Linked DNA regions of Thiorhodovibrio frisius. Each later gene encodes a partner of the first gene's protein in a complex. Links are inferred from orthologs where the notes say so. Each region holds a gene or a part of one and is shown in the gene's direction. Other genes may lie near its edges.

What was found.
Region 2: the proteins of Thiofri_RS17300 (region 1) and moaD are in contact, whole or in part, in a crystal structure (PDB 1FMA), measured with the Escherichia coli proteins. The link is inferred for Thiorhodovibrio frisius from one-to-one orthologs.

Annotation. Positions count from the first base shown.
Region 1 is NZ_CP121471.1:3,783,274-3,790,967, reverse strand. The notes cover bases 1,780-4,551. They hold Thiofri_RS17300 (molybdenum cofactor biosynthesis protein MoaE), read left to right. Parts: upstream 1,780-2,820; coding sequence 2,821-3,282; downstream 3,283-4,551. Other genes in these bases: Thiofri_RS17290 (methyl-accepting chemotaxis protein), read right to left, coding at 4,250-4,551; Thiofri_RS17295 (lysozyme inhibitor LprI family protein), read right to left, coding at 3,313-3,981; Thiofri_RS17305 (PrkA family serine protein kinase), read right to left, coding at 1,780-2,426. In the rest of the region: Thiofri_RS17310 (YeaH/YhbH family protein), read right to left, coding at 1-478; more of Thiofri_RS17305, read right to left, coding at 504-1,779; more of Thiofri_RS17290, read right to left, coding at 4,552-7,270; Thiofri_RS17285 (PAS domain-containing protein), read left to right, coding at 7,542-7,676. UniProt on the Escherichia coli protein: Converts molybdopterin precursor Z to molybdopterin. This requires the incorporation of two sulfur atoms into precursor Z to generate a dithiolene group. The sulfur is provided by MoaD.
Region 2 is NZ_CP121471.1:2,146,872-2,154,792, reverse strand. What follows is about bases 2,590-5,588. They hold moaD (molybdopterin converting factor subunit 1), read left to right. Parts: upstream 2,590-3,962; coding sequence 3,963-4,214; downstream 4,215-5,588. Other genes in these bases: Thiofri_RS10050 (coiled-coil domain-containing protein), read right to left, coding at 4,327-5,588; Thiofri_RS10060 (molybdopterin molybdotransferase MoeA), read left to right, coding at 2,686-3,966; moaB (molybdenum cofactor biosynthesis protein B), read left to right, coding at 2,590-2,659. In the rest of the region: aminomethyl-transferring glycine dehydrogenase subunit GcvPA, read left to right, coding at 1-136; aminomethyl-transferring glycine dehydrogenase subunit GcvPB, read left to right, coding at 165-1,646; Thiofri_RS10070 (diacylglycerol kinase), read left to right, coding at 1,749-2,117; more of moaB, read left to right, coding at 2,129-2,589; more of Thiofri_RS10050, read right to left, coding at 5,589-5,805; Thiofri_RS10045 (DUF6384 family protein), read right to left, coding at 5,838-6,743; Thiofri_RS10040 (hypothetical protein), read right to left, coding at 6,740-7,912. UniProt on the Escherichia coli protein: Involved in sulfur transfer in the conversion of molybdopterin precursor Z to molybdopterin.

The DNA of each region.
Region 1 (7,694 bases):
TGGGCGCTCCGCTGGTGGTATAGCCGGCGCGGATGGTTTTGAATTCGGTGGTGCCCAGCAGTTGATTGCGCACCAGATTGGGTAATTCCAGGTCATCAAACAACAGGTCCATGAACTCCTCACGCGAGAGTTCAAAGACAAAATCATCCTCACCGCTCCCGTCGCGGCTGGCGCGTCCTTGTCCCCGACCACCCTCGCCGCCTTCTGGGCGCGGTACCCGGTCGCCAGCGGCAAATTCCTTGTTTCCCGGATGAATCTGCTCACGCTGTCCGCCGGGGCCGTGATGAAACACCGGCTCGGACAGGTCTTTGGATGGTATGCCCACCTTCTCGCCGGCGTCCATGTCGGTGATGCTGCGCCGGTTCACCGCATCAGAGACGGCACGCTTGAGCTGTGCTTTATATCGCTTGAGAAAGCGCTGGCGATTGACAGCGCTTTTGTTTTTCGAGGAGTTGCGGCGGTCGATAAAATGCGACATGCGCTAATGACAGGGGTCAGTCGGGTTATTGGGCCTTGCGTACGCGCAGATACCATTCGGACAGGAGCCGTACCTGCTTGGGTGTGTAGCCTTTTTCCACCATGCGGTCGACGAATTGCTCGTGCTTCTTCTTCTCGTCGGCTGATGCCTTGGTATTAAAGGAAATCACTGGCAGCAACTCCTCGGTGTTGGAGAACATTTTCTTCTCAATCACCACTCGCAGCTTTTCGTAGCTGGTCCAGCGCGGGTTGGAGCCCTTGTTATTGGCGCGCGCGCGCAGCACGAAGTTCACAATCTCGTTGCGGAAATCTTTGGGATTGGAGATACCTGCCGGTTTTTCGATTTTTTCGAGTTCCTCATTGAGCGCGCCGCGATTCATCATCTCGCCGGTGTCAGGATCACGATATTCCTGATCCTGAATCCAGAAATCGGCATAGGTGACATAGCGGTCGAAGATGTTCTGACCATACTCGGCATAGGATTCAAGATAGGCGGTTTGAAGTTCCTTGCCGATGAACTCTGCATAGCGTGGCGCCAGATATTGCTTCAAAAAGCCGAGATAACGATCCTGCACCTCGGGGGGCAAATGCTCGCGAATGACCTGGCGCTCTAACACGTAGAGCAAATGCACCGGATTGGCTGCGACTTCGCTATGGTCGAAGTTAAAAACTTGCGAGAGAATTTTAAAGGCAAAGCGGGTGGAAATGCCCGACATGCCTTCATCGACGCCGGCATAGTCGCGGTATTCTTGCACCGATTTGGCCTTGGGGTCGGTGTCTTTTAGATTCTCGCCGTCGTAAACCCGCATTTTGGAGAAAATGCTCGAGTTCTCGGGCTCTTTCATGCGCGTCAACACCGAGAACTGTGACATCATCTCAAGCGTTCCCGGCGCGCAAGGAGCATGATTGAGCGAGCTGTTGTATAGCAGCTTCTGGTAAATCTGCTTTTCCTCGGTCACCCGCAGGCAATAGGGCACTTTCACGATATAAACGCGATCAAGGAACGCCTCGTTGTTTTTGTTGTTGCGGAAGCTTTGCCATTCCGACTCATTGCTGTGGGCGAGAATAATCCCCTGGAAGGGTAGGGCGGAGAGACCCTCGGTCGGGTTGTAATTGCCTTCTTGTGTCGCCGTCAGCAGCGGGTGCAGTACTTTGATCGGCGCTTTGAACATCTCGACGAATTCCATCAATCCCTGATTGGCTCGGCACAGGGCGCCCGAGTAGGCATAGGCATCGGCATCGTGCTGGGCGAAATGTTCGAGCTTGCGAATATCCACCTTGCCGACCAGGGAGGAAATATCCTGATTGTTTTCATCGCCGGGCTCGGTCTTGGCGATTGCCACCTGTTCGAGAATGGACGGATAGAGCTTAACGACCTTGAACTGGGTAATGTCGCCGTTGTATTCCTGCAAGCGCTTTACCGCCCAGGGCGACATGATGGTGCGTAGATAGCGGATCGGGATGCCGTAGTCTTCCTCGAGAATTGGGCCGTCTTCCTGTGGTGAGAACAGGCTGAGGGGGGACTCAAATACCGGCGAGCCTTTGATGGCATAAAAAGGCACCTGCTCCATCAGTTCTTTGAGTTTCTCGGCGAGCGACGACTTGCCGCCGCCAACGGGGCCGAGCAGATAGAGAATCTGCTTGCGCTCCTCAAGCCCCTGAGCCGCGTGCTTAAGATAAGACACCAGCTGCTCGATGGACTCTTCCATGCCGAAGAAATCGCGGAATGCCGGGTAGCGGCGAATCACTTTGTTCTGAAAAATCCGGCTCAGGCGCGGATCATCATGGGTGTCGACCAATTCGGGCTCACCGATGGCGTTCAGCAGCCGCTCGGGCGCGCCGGCATAGGTCAGCGGATCGCGCTTGCACAGATCCAGATACTCATTCAGCGTCATCTCCTCTTCGCGCGAGGACTCATACCTGGCTCGGTAACGCTCGAAAATCGACATCGATGGAACCTCCGTGGATCGATCAGCAGTTACACCGAAACCCTTTGAGATTTCGGCTCGTTCTGGGCCGGGTGACGGCCACGGGGGACGCCGTGAATACTTCCCTGTAGGCTTCCCGGCGGCGTCCCTGATCCAATCAATGGCCGCCGAGACCCCGTGGCCGTCACCAGACCCATAACCGAAAACCATCAGTTTGCGATAGGTCTATCCCAGTTTTCCACAATGAGGGTGGCCACCCCTTCTCACGAGCCCGCGAAGCGATTATTTTTGACCGCAGGTGGCTGGCGTGGGTTCAGCGGCGCAAATTACTCCCAATCTCTCAGGGCCAATCTCTCAGGGCCAATCTCTCAGGGGTAGCGGCAACCCCGTCAATTCTCTGAGCCGAGGATGCATCATGATGTTCGACGTGCGGGTACAGCTTCAGACATTCGATCCCGAGCAGGAGCAGCGCGCTTTGCGCGAGGCCCTGCCGGGCATCGGCGCAATGGTCAGCTTTGTCGGCATTTTAAGGGATTTGAACCATGGGCAGGCGGTGCACGAAATGGTTCTGGAACACTACCCCGGCATGACCGAAAAGGTGCTACATCAACTGCTTGAGGAGGCCCGCGCCCGCTGGTCGCTCGCGGGCGGGCGCATTATTCACCGGGTCGGTGCACTGCATCCTACCGATGCCATTGTGCTGGTGGTGACCGCCAGTACCCACCGCAGCGACGCCTTCCGTGCCTGCGAATTCCTCATCGACGCCCTCAAAACCCAAGCTCCGTTCTGGAAACGCGAACTCACGCCAGCAGGCCCCCGCTGGGTCCAAACTCGCGAGCAAGACGCGCTGTCAGCTGCGCGGTGGAAATCAGGCTGAGCGGATATCTGTTTCCATGAGGCGCTTCAATCAGTCGGGTACCTTGCGGTAGTGTCCATTGAAGGTGACGTTCAAGCCACCGCATTGGCCATTGTCATCGCTCACGGAGATGGCGTTTTGCGCCAGCCTGATCATCAGGCGGCAGCCATAGGCACCGCCTTCGGCGAAGTCAATCAGCTTGCCATCCAAGGTGGCGGTTCCCTCGAAAGAGCCGGTGCGGGCGTTCAGGCCCGCGCCTGTCTGTAGTGCCAGGACTGCGTTGCCATCGACCTGAACTGTTCCGTCGCCAAGTGAGCGGATGCGGATATCGGCAGAGTTCTGGTCTGGCTGGCCGTCCACCCGCCGGCTGTATTGACCGCTGATGCCAGCGTCCACCTGGTCGTCAGTGGTAACCTGCTCGAGTTGCTCAAGTCTCGTGCGGTAAAGGCTAATCAGACAGTCGCTGGTGGAGCAAGTGTCGCGCTGGTTGCTCAGCCAGTCACGCTGGCTAGCGCGAAGTGCTGCGGCCTTGCTGGTCTTGCGCAAGGCAGCCCGATAGCTGCGGGTTAAAGCATCATCGAGCCTTGAGAGTGCCGGATCGGCGCAGATGGTCTTCTCGACCCAGCTCTGGGCCTTGGCGCAATCGAAACCAGCCGCAGACACCTGAGCAGCGGCGATGACAAGACCAAGGACGAGTGTTTGAAGCGAAAATATCTTCATTCTGTGTCACTCGCAAGGAATGTGTCCAAAAAAGGTCGATTGGCCGACACAATCAGACCCGCGCCACCCTAAGTGTCATAGCCCCGGCCACCCCGGAGAATGGATCTGCTGGGTTAGGGTAACAGCAGGAAATTCTGCGGCAATTCTGCAGGAAAATAACTGCCGTGCACAAGTAAACTGGCCTGGTGGCGCAGTCTCTCGCCAAATTCCAGGCTAACGCGCTGGATAGAATCAAGCAAGGCCCGATTGTTTGGATATGGGGCCTAAGTCAGGTCTTGAAAAAGGCCACCAGCTCGCTCAGCCGCGCTGCCATCTCGGCGAGTTGCCCACTGGCCTCGGCCGTCTGGCGTGCGCCATTGGCGGTTTGATGGGTCTCGTCGCTAATTCCGGTGATGTTGCGGTTGATCTCCTCGGCAACCGCAGATTGCTCTTCTGCGGCGCTGGCAGTTTGCATGTTCATCTCGCTGATGCGCGAGGTGGCGGTGCCGATGTTGTGCAGCGCGTTGCCCGCTTCGCCGGCATGCGCCACGGCTTTGGTGGAAGCCTCGTTGCCGCTCTGCATCGTGGCGACGACCCGCCGGGTCGAGTCTTGCAGTTGGTGAATCATGTGCTCGATGTTGGTGGTGGAATCGCTGGTGCGGGCGGCCAGGGTGCGCACCTCATCGGCCACGACGGCGAAGCCGCGGCCCTGCTCGCCGGCGCGAGCAGCTTCAATTGCGGCATTCAGCGCCAGCAGATTGGTCTGATCGGCGATTGAGCGAATCACCTCCAGCACCGATCCGATCTCAGCGCTGCTCGACTCGACATCTGCCATCACGGTGGCGGCCTGGCGCACATGACCGGCCAGCTCTTCGATGGCGGAAATACTGCGCTGCACCACCTCGCTGCCTTGGTGGTTGGCGTTATCCGCCTCGCGCGCAGCCTCGGCCGCACCGGCGGCGTTGCGCGCGACTTCCTCCACCGTGGCGGCCATTTCATTCACGGCCGTGGCCAGCTCATCGATGCGATTCTGTTGGGTGTCGACACTGCGGCTGGTTTGCTCGGTGATGGCGGAGGTCTGTTCCGCCGCTGAGGAGAGCTCCTGACTGGTTTGGCGGATGTGCTCAACCATGTCGCGCAAGCGGTGCGCCATGCGCCCCATCGCGGCATAGACGCCGGTGTGCCGATCCGGGTCATCCAAGGTCATGGACAGATCGCCATTGGCGATGCCCTCACTGAGCTCGAGCATCTCCTCCGGCTCGCCGCCGAGCGGGCGGGTGATGCCGCGGGTGATGCGCAGGGCCACTGCCAGAATCGCCAGCAGGGCGGCGCCGAGCACCAGGGCGACCACCTTGATCTGGCGATTGACTGCGGCCATGGCCTCGGTCTCGTCGATCTCCGCCACCAGCGCCCAGCGTGTCCCTTCCACCTCGAGCGGGGCATAGGCTGAGAGGACCGGATTGTTGTTGTAATCGGCGATCACTTGCGTCCCGCTCTTGCCCGCCAGCGCTTCCTTGGTCGCTTGGGTCAGCACGCCGTTTTTATCGACCGTTCCGGCAAAAGAGGCGGCGACGCTGCGGCCCTTGGGGTCGAGGAAAGAGTCCGAGCGCATGCGATGATCGGGGCCGACCAGATAGGACTCGCCGGTCTCACCCATGCCGTCGCGAATGGCCATGATGCGGTTGATCGGCTCCAGCGGCAGTTGCAGGGCCACCACCAGCTCGGTCTGGCCATCGTATACGATCGGCTGTGCAATAAAGCCTGCGGGCTGGTCGTTGCTAGGCGCATAAGGGGCATAGTCAGCAAAGCCGTATTCCCCGCTTTGCAAGACTTGGCCGAACAACTCGCCGAGGTTGCTGCGGGCATAAGGCCCGTCGCTCAGGTTGGTCTCGTAATCCGGCTCTTTGGCCACGGTGTAGAAGACGTAACCATCGGGATTGACCAACAGCAGGTCGTAGTAGCCGTACTGGTCGATGTATTTGCGGTAAAAGTCCTCGCCGGCCAATTGCGGGCTGAAGGCTTCGGCCACGTCAATCTCGGCGAGAATGGCCCAATGCAGTCCGGCCACATTCAGCGGGGCATAGGCGGACAGCACCGGGTGGCCGTCATAGCCCTTTATGACGCGGGTGTCGGCCTGACCGCCGAAAGCCTCGCGCGTCGCTTCTGTATCGACCTGTCCCTGCTCCGGATGACGGAAGGAGGCATCGACGCTGCGACCGTCGGCATCGATAAAGGCATCGGAGCGCATCAGCCCATCTTCCCCGACCAGATAGGTTTCCCCGGTTTTGCCGAGGCCCGCGCGTTCACCCATGATGGCGTTGAGCCGGTCGATCGGGAACTGAAAGATAGCCACTCCAAGGCGCTGATCGCCGTTGAAGATGGGCGTGGCGACAAAGCCGGCAGGGGCCTCGTAGGATGGCGTATAGCGCGCGAAATCGACCAGCACCACCTCCCCAGGGGGTGCCGCATCGGCGCGGCGGAAGGCATCGGCAAAGTTGGTCTCGGCGTATGGGCCGTCCATCAGCGAGGTGGCGTAGTCCAGCTCCTTGAACACCGAATACACGATCTCGCCACTGCCGCTATTGACCAAAAAGATGTCGTAGTACCCAAAGGCCTCCAGATAACTGCGAATCCACGGATGAAAGCGCCGATGCAGTGCGCTATAGGCCGAGCCGTCGCTTGCGGCATCAAGGCGGTGTTTCTCGCCCAGCGGGTGGGAGTTGTCGCCGATATAGAGGTTTTGCAGGGCCAGGGTAGCGCCCGGCAGCGGATCGAGCAGCGCCTGCCAGTCCGGCGGGCTGCCGTTCAGCTCCGCATAGCGTTCAGCAAAGGGGCCCTGGTAGTAGTCGGCCAAGGCGGCACGCAGGCGCTCAACCTCGCCGGGAACAGCCGCCACCGCCTCGCCCTGCTCCGCAAAAGCCCCGGTGAAACCTTGCATCGCCTCCACGATCATGCCGTCTGAGGCAAAGGTGCGGGACTGATTCAGCACGTCCGTCAGGTAGCGCTCCACTGCGGCGCGCTTGATCTCGCGCACAGCGGTCAAGCGGTGAAAGGCCTCGCTGCGCAGCGTACCGATCAGATCGACCAGCACGCCCATGTCGCCCTTGCGCTCTTCAAAATAGCGTTCAATCTGGGCCTGCTTGATCCCGCGGATCGACTCCAGACGACTGAACGCGCCATCCTCCAGCGCCCCCGCCGCGTTCCAGGTGGTAATGACAGTGACCACCGTCGCCGGCAGAATGCCCACCAGCAGAAAGGAAAGTAACAAACGGTAACGCAAGGGCAAACGGCGAACTGATGCGTGAGTCATTGTCTTGCAAGCTCTGATTGTCTGAGGGAAAGCCAGGAGAATCCGATACACAAGAGGCCAGGAATCCAATAAGTCCCATAAAGAGTGTAGCTTATGCGAAGGTTTTGCGATTGACTATCATGAATCCGCAAAGCGCTGCCGGTTGCATCGGTTCCGCTGTCAGCAGCCATCCCCCGTTCGCTGACCTGCCGTTTTACTCACTGTCAACTCCCGGTGATTGCGTTTATCCTATCCGGGGTTCTAGCCGCATATCCCAAAGAGAAAGCGCAAGATGTCTTCTGATATCCTCGGTTTTTCCACCGCAGATATTCATCGCGATCCCTTTCTGTGGCACAACGCCATTCATCCCGACGACCGCCCCGCATCAAGGCCGCCATCGACGCCTTTGCCGACGGTGACTCCATAGGCCCCGTTCGCAGTCAAC
Region 2 (7,921 bases), 1.6 Mb from region 1 along the record:
GAACATTCTTGCCGGTTTCAACCTCGGTCGCTCCTACCCCGAACTCGACGGCAGCCTGCTGGTGTGCGCCACAGAAACGCGCACCGAGTCCGACATCGACCGCTTCCGCGACGCTCTCGGCCGCGCCCTGTCCTGAGCCAGCGCCAATTAATCCTTCATTCGCCATGCTAATTCACGACCATTCCCATCCTGGCCGCCGTGCTGCGGCCCAGGCGCCGCTTCATCTCGCCAATTGCGACGACCTGCCCAAGGCACTGCGGCGCAAAACACGCCCAGCGCTGCCGGAAGTCTCCGAGCTGGATGCGGTGCGCCACTACACCCGCCTGTCACAGAAGAACTTTTCCATTGACACCCACTTCTACCCGCTCGGCTCCTGTACCATGAAGTACAACCCGCGCGCCTGTAACAGCCTGGCCTCCCTGCCCGGCTTCCTAGCGCGCCACCCGGCAGCGCCAGAAAGCCACAGCCAGGGTGTCATGGCCTGTCTGTTTGATTTACAGGAGATGCTCAAGGCCATCACTGGCATGCATGCGGTCTCCCTCGCGCCAGCCGCCGGTGCACAGGGCGAGCTTGCCGGGGTGCTGATGATTCGCGCCTATCATGACGCGCGCGGTGACCATGCCCGACGCGAGGTTCTGGTGCCCGATGCTGCGCATGGCACCAACCCCGCCTCGGCCATCATGGCCGGCTTCGAGGTGCGCGAGATCCCAACAGGGCCGGATGGCGACGTGGATGTCGAGGCTCTAAGCCAGGCGCTTGGCCCCCAGACCGCCGGCATCATGCTGACCAACCCGAGCACCGTCGGCGTCTTCGACCGCAACATCCAGGTGATCGCCAAGAAGGTTCACGCCGCCGGCGGCCTGCTCTACTACGACGGCGCCAACCTCAACGCCATTCTCGGCAAAGTCCGCCCGGGCGACATGGGCTTTGATGTCATCCACATGAACCTGCACAAGACCTTCTCCACCCCGCACGGTGGCGGCGGACCAGGTGCGGGCCCGGTGGGTGTGGCCAAGCACCTCGAGCCCTATCTGCCGATTCCGCTGGTGGCGCACGAGGGTGAGGGTCCGGGCGAAAAATGGGTCTGGCAAGACGAGCACAGTCGCCCCGAGACTATCGGCCGCCTGACCGCTTTCGGCGGCAACATCGGCATTTTGCTGCGCGCCTATATCTACGCCCGTCTACTCGGCCTCGAAGGCATGCAACGGGTGGGCGAATACGCCACACTGAACGCCAATTATCTGCTCAAGCGCCTGAGCGCGGCCGGCTTTCAGCCCGCCTACCCGCAACGGCGCGCGAGCCATGAGTTCATCATCACGCTAAAGCGCGAGGCCAAGGACCATGGCATCACCACCATGGACTTCGCCAAACGGCTGCTCGACTATGGCTTTCACGCGCCCACAACCTACTTTCCGCTGCTGGTGCCCGAATGCCTGCTGATCGAGCCGACCGAGACCGAGAGCAAAGAGGCGCTCGATGCCTTTGTAGAGACCATGATCGCCATTCGCGAAGAAGCGGTCCAAAATCCTGAGATGCTGCGCACCGCACCGCACTCGCTACCGGTCAAACGCCTTGACGACGTGCGCGCCGCGCGCCACCTCGACTTGGCTTACAACAGTGAAACCAACAATGCAACGGCAATTTAGGCAGACCGCAAGGCGCACGAAAGGCCCTGATCTTAACGGCGTCGACCATTTCGGGCCGCGATCAGACCCTATCATACGCCTGCACCATTCACGCTAAACGGCATGGCCTACCAAAATCAAAACGGCCTGAAACGCATCCTGCGTGCGTTTGGCTACTCGATGAAAGGCTTCAAGGCTTGTTTCGAGCTCGAAGAAGCCTTTCGCCAGGAAGTCATCTTGCTGATTCCACTGGTCCCACTCGGCATGTGGCTAGGCGAGACACCTGTCGAGCGCGCCATGCTGGTCGGCAGCCTGCTCCTGGTGCCCACTGTCGAACTGCTCAACTCCGCAATTGAAGCGAATGTCGATCGCGTGGGACTCGAGCGTCACGAACTCTCCGCCCGCGCCAAGGACATCGCCTCGGCGGCAGTTTTCTCCAGCATCGCCTTTGTGGTGGTAATCTGGCTACTCATCCTGCTCCCAAAGATTTAGCGGTTTAGCCCATGTCCCATCACGCGCCAGATCTTGATTTTCTGCCACTCAATCTCGCGATCCTGACGGTATCCGACAGCCGCACAGCAGAGAACGACGCATCCGGCGATCTGCTGGCCGAGCGCGCCACCGCAGCCGGTCACCAGGTGGTGGCACGCGAAATCTGTAGCGACAACCGCTATCTGCTGCGGGCGGTGTTCTCCCACTGGATCGCAGATGCCGAAGTACAGGTGGTCATCAGCACCGGCGGCACCGGCGTAACCGGACGCGACAACACGCCCGAGGCGCTGATGCCCTTGCTGGACAAAGAGATCGCAGGTTTCGGCGAGCTATTTCGCTCCCTGTCCTTTGGCGAAATTGGCGCCTCCACCATCCAGTCGCGCACCCTGGCCGGCATGGCCAATGCCACCCTGCTGTTCTGCCTGCCCGGCTCCACCGGCGCCTGCCGCACCGCCTGGGATGGCATTCTTGGCCCGCAACTCGACCGGCGTACCCAGCCGTGCAACTTCGCGCAGCTGATTGAACGTTTCAGCGAGCGCTAAGCGCTGACTGCCGAGTATTTGCGACCATGACCACCGCCACCGACTCCAACACCTGCGACTCAGCCAGCAACACGACACTGACAGTTGAAGAGGCCATCGCGCGCATTCTCGCCATTGAGCATCCGCCGCTAGAGCTGGAACACCTGCCGCTGGATCAGGCCCTCGGGCGCATTCTGGCCAAACCTGTCGTCAGCTCGATTGATCAGCCCAACTGGGACCACAGCGCCATGGACGGCTATGCGCTGCGCCATGCCGATCTGCGCCGCGACCCGCCCGAATGGCCCGTCAGCCAGCGTATCCCGGCGGGCAGCCATCCCGGCCCCCTCGCCCCCGGCACAGCCGCGCGCATCTTCACTGGCGCACCGGTACCAGAGGGCGCAGACACCGTGGTGGTGCAGGAAATCTGTAGCCAAGATAAGGATAAGCTGTACATCGCGCCCGAGGATCTCGCGCGCATCAAACCAGGTGCCAACATCCGCCAGCGCGGCGAGGACATCCGCGCAGGTGATCACATTTTAGACCCGGGTACCAAACTCGACCCCCAGCATCTGGCGCTCGCGGCTTCGCTCGGCGCGGCAGAGCTCCAAGTCTATCGGCGCCTGCGCGTTGCCATTCTGAGCAGTGGCGATGAACTGGTCATGCCGGGCCAGCCCCTGCAACCCGGACAGATTTATAACTCCAACCGCTTCATGCTCGCCGGCTTGCTACGCGCCCTAGGCTGCGAGGTCATTGACCGGGGGATGATCCCGGATCGCTTTGAGCCGACCCTGAAGGCATTGCGCGAGGCCGCCGACCAAGCCGATCTGGTCATCGCCAGCGGCGGCGTCTCGGTCGGCGAGGAAGACCATGTCCGCCCGGCGGTCGAGCAGCTCGGCAAGCTAGATGTGGCCCGAGTGGCGATGCGCCCCGGCAAGCCCATTGCGGTCGGGCACATCGGCCAGGCCGCCTTCCTCGGCAGCCCCGGCAATCCGGTGTCGCTCTTCGTCACCTTCGTGCTCTTTGCCCGACCGCTGATCCTGAAACTCCAGGGAAAGCTCCGGGGCATGAGCAGCGACCTATTGCCCCACCCCCGGCGCGTCAGCGCCGATTTCGAGACCAAAAAGCCAGACAAGCGCCGAGAGTACCAGCGCGCCCGGCTGGTTCCAGGCGACGACGGCCAGCCCCGGGTTCAAGTCTTCCCCAGCCGATCCTCAGCCGCCATCACCTCGCTCACCTGGGCTGATGGCCTGGTGGTCATCCCCGAGCGCACCCGAATCAGTCGCGGGGATATGGTCGACTTCCTGCCCTTTAGCGAGCTGCTGAGATGATCCGCCTGCTCTATTTCGCCAGCCTGCGCGAGGCACTGGACTGCGAGGGCGAGGACTATCCGCTCGAAGCCCCCATCACAACCGCAGAACTGCGCGCCCAACTCGCCATGCGCGGCCAGCCTTGGTCCGATGCGCTTGCCCTCTCTCAATCAGTGCTTGCCGCCGTCAATCAATCCATCGCCAGCGCTGATGCCATCATCAAGCCTGGTGATGAAGTGGCTTTTTTTCCTCCAGTAACCGGTGGTTAACTTGGGATGCTCGGTCCCGCCACCTGCGGCAAGGGTCTCGAGCCCCCAGGGTTCTCGCGTGCGCAATCACGGCCTTGATGGTAAAGAAATCGAATCTGCACCATTTTATTGCTTAGAACCCACCCCCGGTGCGAAAGCCACCGCCTCGGCCACCTCCGCTCGGGCGTCCTGCCCCGCTGCGCCTTCTGCTTGAAGTCCGGCCAGGCTTCCCAGAGAGCACGCCGCCCAGATTGCCAAGATCGCCCATGCCGCCGGCCCAGACGCTACCGCGACCGAAGCTTCCGGAGCCGAAGCTCGGATCGCTGCGCGGCGGGCGATAGCGTTGCTGTTCCTGGAGCACGCGCCAGAGTCCGTGGCGGTCAAGCATGCCATTGAGAAAATTGCCGAGCATGAGTGTGATCAGGGCGCCGTCCTTGAAAGTCGAGCCGGGGCGATCATAGCCACTGCGTTTGACGTCCAGCCGCAGGGCTTCAAGCTCGCTCGAGCGCTTGCGCTGCTGGACGAGAGTTTCGCCCAGGCTCTTGAGCGAGACCTCGAGCAAACGGCGCTGGTCATCGCGCTCGAGCAAGCGCTCGACAATGAGGTCGTCGTCCGGGAAGGGCGTTTTCAAGGCTTCTCGCCGCAGTGCCATCAGGTCGTCACGCTGCAGCTCGGCTGCAAGAACGTCTAGCGCCTGCTTGGTGTGCGGATCATCGCCGCTAGCGAAGCGGGCTTTTTCCGAGCCAAGCTCCTGTTGCCTCGCCTCGGCGGCTTCGATGCGAGCGTCAATTGCACTCAATGCCAGCTGTGCCTTCTCGAGCTCGGCTTGCAGTGCTGGAATGCCGTCGGCCTCGCCTGCGGCAGTGTCCAGGCTTATTAGCGCATCAATGACGGCGTCAGCCGCTGCCTTGAGCGCTTCGGCATGCTCGCCCAAGCGCTCGGGGATTTCATTCAGCCGAGCAAAATTAGCGCGGGCATCGGCAAACCCAATAAGCCGCGCGACCTTGCCATCGAGCCAGCGTGCGAGGGGATTGGCCTTGTAGGCCGAGGTGCCGTAGTGGCGACGCCAAAGATACATGAACATCGGATCCGCTCGATAAGAAGCGCCCTTCTCCTCCATTTCCTGCGCGCTCTGGACAGCCTTTTCCTCGGCGTGCAGGGCGGTGCGCTCGGCTTCGTTAGCCTGCTCGCGCTGACGCCGATAGTCAGGGTCGGCATCGAGTCGGGCCTGGGTGCTGGCCTCGGCAGCATCGACGACCTCGGCTGCGCGCTCCACCTCGTCAGCCTGGTCCATGCGTTCGGACTCCAAGCGCGCACGTTCGTCCTCGGCGGCTGCCATGCGCTCGTCGAGGCCTTGCAGAGCCTGCTCGCGCGCCTGCAAAAGCGCCATGACTTGCTGCTCCGCCTGGTCGATATGACGGAGCAAGTCATCGCCGGTCAGCAAGTCGATGCGAGTCCGCGCCAGCGCGCGATAGTCCTCGGCATCGGCTTGCTGGAGCTGCAACCCTTGAGTGTTGGCGGCCTGGATGCGCTGCTCAAGCTCGGCAAGCCGGGTGCGCTCCGCAGCCATGGCCTGGTCGATGGAGGCCAGGGTTTGTCGCCCAGAGATCATCTTCGTCTCCTTACCAGGTTCTCACCAAGTCCTTACCACTGGGTAATGGCGCCGCCGGTGGTGCGCATCTCGTAGCTGGGCGTCAGCGCGCCGCGCGCTTTCTGGCCGAAGCTGTTGTGCTCGATAATGCCGTCATCCTGCTTGTCGCGGGCGACTGCATCGAAGACCGGCTTGTCCACGCGCAGCCCCCAGGCGGTCACCATTTCCGTCTTGCCGGTTTCTTCGTTGGTGATGGGGACCCGGAGCACCCCGCCGCTCAGGTCGACCGCTTCGACGATGATGTAGTAGTTGCGCGCCTGGGTGTTGATGTCCGGAATACGCCAGACACCAGTTTGCTCGCCCGGTCGGTTGAGGATCCGCAAGCTGTATTCCTGACGCAGGATGCTCTGCATGGCGTCAAGAGCGGCCAGTGCCTGGCGGGCAGCGTCAGTGTCGCCGCTCCGAGCGGCGGCCTGGCCGGTTTCAAGCAGTTGTTCCGCTCGGGCGCGCGCTTCGCCTGACTGGGCGATTGCAATAGTCTCGGCATGAACTTCGGCGAGCTGGTGCGGCAGGGCCGCATCCGGTGCCACAAAGATAACGTAGTTGAGCGCCCAAGCAGCGATCACGGCGGTTAGACCACCAAGGAGCCATTTCCCCCAGCGCCCGCGACTGACATAGACCCACGCGAACGTAACGGCAAGGCTGCGCACGGGCGGCTTGTAGACGAAACGGTCTTCCTTCAGGGCCGCGACGCCCTCCTCGAGAATCTGATCCGAAACCTCAATACCCTGGGCGTGATAGATCTTGTGCAACCGGTCCTTGAGATCCTGCTCGCGCCCAGCGCCGTCGAGCTCGCGCTTGACCAGACGCTCGCGCCTGCGCAGGGTGTCGACCACGTCCATGGCCAGCATCAGGTCGTCGAGCGGCGCAGCGACCGCCGAGCTGGTCTGGGCGCTCATCGGGTGAGGGGCGCCAGGCCCTTACCTTGCTCGGCCAGCCGGGCGAGCTTGCGTTTGCCGTCTTCGACCGCGTTGCGAATTTCGGTGGCATTGGCGGTGCTCTGCGCGCGCATCTCCTCAATGATCTCGTGCGAGCGGGTCTGCCAGTCGACCACTGAGTCGACCAGCTTCTTGACAGCGTCGGCGCGCACCGTGGGCCCATAACCGGCCTTGACGGCCGCCTCCTGCACTTTGCCGCCAATGTCGGCGAGCACCTCAAGCGACTGGCTGACGCCTTCTTTCATCGCCTCGACGGTGCGAGTCCCTTCGTGCAGCCCGAACATCCCAGTGAAGGAGGCGGTCAGCGCGGTGAGGACCACCTCATTGGTGCTGAAGAAGCTCACAGCCTGGGCATAGACCCGCTCCTTGGCGTTGGTCGTCTGCACTAGGCGAGCCATGACCACCTCGGAAGTGTTATAGGCGATGGTCAGATTGTCCGACAGGTCTTTGGCGATCTGGTAACGCTTCTCTTCGTCTTGCAGGGCGCGGACTTTTTCATCGCGCGCCAGTTCGAGCTTGGCACGCTCCGCGGGCTCCTCGCCCTGAAAGCCCTCAATCGCTGCCATGGACGTCTTCACCTCGGCCTTGGCCGCATCGAGCCGAGACTCCGCAGTCTTGAGCACCTCAAGCGCCAGCACCTCAGATTCCTTCAAGGCGCCACGGAAGTCCTGATAGGCTTCTAGGATCTTGTGCTCGCGCTGGATCTGGTCGCTGGTCGAAGCGGTAACATCCAGGTATGTGTCCTTGATTTTGTCGAAGCGACTAGCGATGTCGCCGCGAGTAACCTTCATCCAGGCATTGCTCATACGCTCGAAGGTGTCGATCTTGCCGTCTTCGACCTGATCGACCATCGATTTAGCATCGTCGCGAATGCTGTTGAAGGCCTTGGTGATCTCCTCGTAGCGCTGGCCAATCTCCATGGCCTGCACCTGCTCGCGCACCACGTCGTTGAACAGCGAGGACTGGCTCAGGGTGCGGGCGATGGCGGCGACGCGACCCTCGTCAAGCTCGGAGATCTGGTTGAGCAGGGTGATGATGGGCGCGCGCTCGTCACGTTCCTCGGGCAGCAGTCCTAAGTCGTGCAACTGCGTCATAGCCTTGTCAAGGTATTGCATGGGGGTGGCAGACATGGCGATTCC